2 linked regions of the Saccharothrix espanaensis DSM 44229 genome follow. The protein of the gene in region 1 interacts with the protein of each later gene in a pairwise test. Links are inferred from orthologs where the notes say so. Each region holds a gene or a part of one and is shown on either strand. Other genes may lie near its edges.

Evidence for each region. The genes of interacting proteins can lie anywhere in the genome.
Region 2: the proteins of BN6_RS03330 (region 1) and ndk interact in binary tests that used the Escherichia coli proteins (3 or more experiments, as listed by UniProt). The link is inferred for Saccharothrix espanaensis DSM 44229 from one-to-one orthologs.

Annotation. Positions count from the first base shown.
Region 1 is NC_019673.1:680,261-683,038, forward strand. It holds BN6_RS03330 (5-formyltetrahydrofolate cyclo-ligase), read right to left. Parts: upstream 1,784-2,778; coding sequence 1,217-1,783; downstream 1-1,216. Other genes in the region: BN6_RS03320 (SAF domain-containing protein), read right to left, coding at 172-678; BN6_RS43205 (FmdB family zinc ribbon protein), read right to left, coding at 768-1,112; BN6_RS03335 (UTP--glucose-1-phosphate uridylyltransferase), read left to right, coding at 1,822-2,703; glp (molybdotransferase-like divisome protein Glp), read left to right, coding at 2,718-2,778. UniProt on the Escherichia coli protein: Involved in the removal of 5-formyltetrahydrofolate.
Region 2 is NC_019673.1:1,472,811-1,475,553, reverse strand. It holds ndk (nucleoside-diphosphate kinase), read right to left. Parts: upstream 1,706-2,743; coding sequence 1,295-1,705; downstream 1-1,294. Other genes in the region: BN6_RS06920 (hypothetical protein), read left to right, coding at 1,929-2,519; BN6_RS06930 (GNAT family N-acetyltransferase), read left to right, coding at 657-1,244; BN6_RS06935 (ABC transporter ATP-binding protein), read right to left, coding at 1-598. UniProt on the Escherichia coli protein: Major role in the synthesis of nucleoside triphosphates other than ATP. The ATP gamma phosphate is transferred to the NDP beta phosphate via a ping-pong mechanism, using a phosphorylated active-site intermediate.

The sequences.
Region 1 (2,778 bases):
TCGGATGGCTGGGCCTGTATGTCCGTCTCGTCCGTGCGGCCTGCCCAGCCGTGCGGCCTGCCCAGCCGTGCGGCCTGCCCAGCCGTGCGGCCTGCCCAGCCGTGCGGGCGGGCCAGCCGTGCGGGCGGGCCAGCCGTGCGGGCGGGCCGGGTGGGGTTGGCGGCGTGAGGGTTAGCGGAGGGTGACGGTTACGGGTTGGGTCAGGGATTCGGCGGCTACCTTGGTTGCTGCCTCGCGGCTCACGGTCAGGACCACGACCTCGCCGTCGCGGACGGCGGTCACCGAGGCGTGTTCGGCCAGGACGTGGGACTCCGCGCCCACCACGTCCACCCGGCTGCCTGTGCGCAGCAGGGCTGCCACCGCCGGGTCGGCCAGGCGGACGGCCACCGACGCCGTGTCCGGGTCGCGGCTCGCCAAACGGACGTCGGTGAGGGGCTCGCCGGCTCGGGCCGGTGAGAGCAGGGTGCGCCCGGTCGCCTCCGCCGCGGTGACCGGACCGGCTGGGGACAACTCGGGTGGGGCGTGGATGGTTCTGAGGTCGTCAGGGGTCAGCGGGACGCCTGGGGCCAGGTCGCGCGCGGCCACCGCCAGAGGGGTGCCCGCCGGGGCCGGCCAGGCCGCTACCAGCACCGCGAGCAGCGCCAACACCGTTGCCAAGATCTTTCGCGTGAGGTTCATGGGGTTGACGGTAGGGATCTTGGCGGGGTGTGGAAAGCACGAACCCCCGAGTTGTGGATTAACTCGGGGGCCTGTGGATAACTTGGGTGCTACGAGGCTGCGGCAGCCGGGGTCGAGCCGCTCTTCGAAGAGGAGGAAGAGGACGAGGAGGCAGTGGAAGAGGAGGTCGTCGAAGACGAGGTGTCGCTCTTCGTGGACGAGGACGACTCGCTCTTGGCCTCGCTCTTCGCGTCGCTCTTGGCGGACGACGAGGCCGAGGAACGGCTGTCGGTCCGGTAGAAGCCGCTGCCCTTGAACACCACGCCGACCGCTCCGTAGAGCTTGCGCAGCCTGCCCTCGCACGCCGGGCACTCGGTCAGCGCCGAGTCGGAGAAGGACTGCACCGCCTCGAACCGGTGGTCGCACTCGGTGCAGGCGTACTGGTAGGTCGGCACGGTTCGCCCCTCCACGGGTCCATGAATTGGCACTCCGCCGTCACGAGTGCCAACAACGATGATGCGCCGGCCGGCATACGCGGCGCAAACCCCACAGGTCAACGTCACAGCGGCAGGCGGATCACGCCCGCCCCAGGCGTCAGGACACCGTTCATCCGGACATCGTGCGGTTCCGCCGGCAGAGCCGGGACGAACTCGTCGTCCCGCACCAGGGCGACCAACGCCCCCGTCGCCATCGGCAACGACCGGTCGTAGTGCCCGCCACCCTTGCCCAGCCGCACCCCCTGGTGGTCCACCGCCAACGCCGGGACCAGCACCAACGCCGCTGCGGCGATGGCCGAAGCCCCCAACGGCTCACCCGCTGGCTCACGCAGCCCGTAAGGCCCCGGACGCAGCCCACCGTCGTACAAAGCCCAGTTCAGCGGCGCGTCCCCGACGACGATCGGCAGCAGTACCCGCAACCCGCCCGAACGAAGCGTGTCGATCATCTCCAGCGACCCCGGTTCACCCCCGATCGCCAGGTACGCGCACACCGTCTGACCAGGTACGACATCAAACGCAGCAACCACGCTCAGCACCTCGGCCGACAGCGGCACGGGGTCCGCGGTACGCCGTGCGGCTCGCAACCGTGTGCGCAGAGTCGCCTTCCGGTTACGTAGATCGGACGTCATGGCAGGTCACCCTAGGCGCGCCGTTACGCTCGCTCCCCATGAGCGCCTTCCAGACAGCAATCGTGCCCGCTGCGGGGTTGGGCACGCGCTTCCTCCCCACCACCAAAGCGGTGCCCAAGGAGCTGCTGCCGGTCGTGGACACCCCGGGGATCGAGCTGGTCGCCGCCGAGGCCGCCCAGGCCGGTGCGACCAAGCTCGTGATCGTCACCTCACCGGGCAAGGACGCGGTCGCCGAGTACTTCCGGCCGCAGCCCGAGCTGGAGCGGACGCTCGAAGCGCGCGGCAAGAGCGACCTGGTCGAGAAGGTCCGGCGCGCGTCCACCCTGCTGCACGTGGAGACCGCGATCCAGGACAAGGCCCTGGGCCTGGGCCACGCGGTCGGCTGCGCGGAGGGCAACCTGACCGGCGACGACGAGGCCGTGGCCGTGCTGCTGCCCGACGACCTGGTGCTGCCCACCGGCGTGCTGACCCGGATGTCCGCGGTGCGCGAGCGGTTCGGCGGGAGCGTGCTCTGCGCGTTCGACATCCCCAAGGAGCAGATCTCCGCGTACGGCGTGTTCGACGTCCGCGAGACCGACGACGACGACGTCAAGCAGGTCGTCGGCATGGTCGAGAAGCCCAGGTCCGAGGACGCGCCGTCGACGTTCGCGGCGGCCGGCCGGTACCTGCTCGATCGGGCGGTGTTCGACGCGCTCAAGCGGATCACGCCCGGCTCGGGCGGCGAGCTGCAGCTCACCGACGCCATCGCACTGCTGATCGAAGAGGGTCACCCGGTGCACGTCGTGGTCCACCGGGGTGGGCGACACGACCTGGGCAATCCGGGAGGATTCCTCAAAGCTGCGGTTGACTTCGCACTTGAGCACCCGGACTACGGGCCCGAGCTTGGGGAGTGGTTGCGGGAACGCCTCGGCAACTCCTGAACGAGGGTCAACACATGAGGTCAGTGGACGAGCAGCTCGCCAGGGTGATCGCCGCCGCCGTGCGGCCCGCCCCGG
Region 2 (2,743 bases), 790 kb from region 1 along the record:
CGGCCTCGTCCATGTAGTGGGTGGTGACGATCAGCGTGACGCCGTTCTGCTTGAGCCGGAACAGCCGGTCCCACAGCAGGTGGCGGGCCTGCGGGTCGAGACCGGTGGTCGGCTCGTCGAGGACCACCAGCTCGGGGTCGTTGACCAGCGAGCGGGCGATGGTCAGCCGGCGCTTCATGCCGCCGGAGAGCGGTTCGACCTCGTCGTCGGCGCGGTCGGCGAGCTGGGCGAACTCCAGCAGCTCGACGGCCTTGGCGCGGACGTGCGCCTTGGACAGGCCGAAGTAGCGGCCGTAGACCTCCAGGTTCTGCCGGACGGTCAGCTCGGTGTCGAGGTTGTCCTGCTGGGGCACGACGCCGAGCCGGGCGCGGATCCGCGGGCCGTCGCGGTCCGGGTCCATGCCCAGCACGGTCAGCTCGCCGCCGGTGCGCGGGGACACGCAGGACACCATCCGCATGGTGGACGACTTGCCCGCGCCGTTGGGGCCGAGGAACCCGAACGCCTCGCCCTTGCCCACCGCCACGTCGATGCCCCGGACCGCCTCGAACGCACCGAAGTGCTTCGTCAGGTTGCGGGCTTCTACGAGGGTGGTGGTCACGAACGTCACGGTAGCGGCGGGGTACGACAAACTTCGTGGCGATTTTAGGGTTGGTGCCATGGGGATCGATCTGACCTGGCCTTCCGCCGCCGGCGAACGGCTGCTCGCAGAGGTGCACGAGGTGCTGCACGCGGTCGTCGCGGCCGGTGGCGCGATCGGGTGGCTGGAGCCGCCGGGGCGGGCGGAGACCGACGCGTGGGTCGAGTCGGTGCTGGAGCAGACCCGGGCCGGCGACGCGGCGCTGGTGGTCGCGGAGGTGGACGGCGTCGTGCGCGGGACGGCGTGCTGGGTGCGCTCGCCCGGCCAGGTGTTCGAGCACACGGCGGAACTGGGGCGGGTGACCGCACACCCGTCGGCACGGGGCCTGGGGCTGGGTTCGCTGCTCGTGTCGGCCGTGGTGGGGAACGCCCGTGCGGCGGGGATCGAGCAGTTGAAGCTCGGTGTGCGGGGCAACAACCACGGCGCGATCGAGCTGTACGAGCGGCTCGGGTTCCGCGAGTGGGGCCGGCTGCCTTACGCGATCGCGGTGGGCGACGCGCGGTACGACGAGGTGCGCATGGCGATGCCGCTGGGCTTCCCGGAGGACGTGGTGCTGCACGGGTCCGCTGCGGGCGGGCAGGGGTCGTCGCCGCGGCGCAAGGCGTGAAACGCCGAACGGCCCAGGTCGGGCGACCCGGGCCGTTCGGCAGCGTCAGCTCAGAGGTTGGGGAACCAGAGCTTGATCTCGCGCTCGGCCGACTCCGCCGAGTCGGAGCCGTGGACCAGGTTGAACTGGACCTCCAGCCCGAAGTCGCCGCGGATCGTGCCCGGCGTGGCCTTCTCCACCGGGTCGGTGCCGCCGGCCAGCTGGCGGAACGCCGGGATCGCCCGGGTGCCCTCCACGACCAGCGCCACCAGCGGGCCGCCGGTGATGAACTCGACCAGGTCGCCGAAGAACGGCTTGCCGTCGTGTTCCGCGTAGTGCTGCTCGGCGGTCGCGCGGTCCACGGTGCGCAGTTCGAGCGCGGCCAGGGTCAGGCCCTTGCGCTCGATGCGGGAGATGACCTCGCCGACCAGGCCGCGGCTGACGCCATCGGGCTTGACCAGGACCAGGGTGCGCTCGCTCACGGCCGTCAGTACTCCTTCGTACGGGATCGTGCAAGTGAGAGAAGGGTAGCCGGAGCCACGACGGCACCGACCGTGCCCACCGGGTAACCGCGCCCGACAGGCCGAGCCCATCCAGTCATCGTCCGACGTCCGACTCAGCGGGTGCGGGTCATCCGGCGGTGCGATAGTGCCGGCCGTGACCACTGAGAAGTCGGGTGCGGGGACCACGCTCACGGGTGCCGCGGTGCTGTTCGTGCTGCTTCGGCTGCTGGCCGTGTCCGGGTATGACTGGCACACGACGTTCGCGCTTCTGCACACCCTCGACTTGGAGGACGCGCCGGGGCTGTTCCTCGGCACGTTCATGGCCGACCGGCGGATCAGTACGGTGTTGTTGATCCTCACCGTGCCACTGGCCGCCTTCTACGCCGCCGCGACCCGCTCCCGTACCGCGCCGCTCGTGGTCACGGTGTTGATCGCGTTTCTCGTGGCGCACGTCCTGACCTACCACCAGTGGTGGGTGCCAGCGTTGGCCGTTGTGCTGGCTCTGGCCGTAGCGGTGGTGGCGGCACGGCGGCGCAATGACGAGCCGGGGCCGGCGAAGTTCGTGTTGCACCGGATCGGGTGGATCGTGGGCGGGATGGCGCTTATCGTGGCCGCGGTCGTGTCCACGCCGTGGGTGCCGCGGGAACACATCGAGACGACGAGCGGGCCCATTGAGGCGTACGTGGTGGAGACCAGCCCGGGATTCCTGAAGGTGCTCGTCGCGGACAATCAGGAGTTTCGGATCCTGCGCGACGACGAAGTGCGTTCGCGGGTCGAGCTGACCGACCACTAGCACGGTGTCCAGCCCCACGTCGGCCGGCGCGCGCAGGTGGGTCATGCCGGCCGATGAGAAGTCCCGGACGTGCAGTTCGGTGGTTCCGTGCTCGGTCTGGTCGCCGAGCAGGCCGCGCGTCGCGCACCCCGAACACCGGTTTCCCGCGCAGGTGCGGAGACTTCGGGGTCACCTCTGCGGTCGACGGCTCCAGCGGCAGCACCTTCCCGGCGTACTCCAGGCGG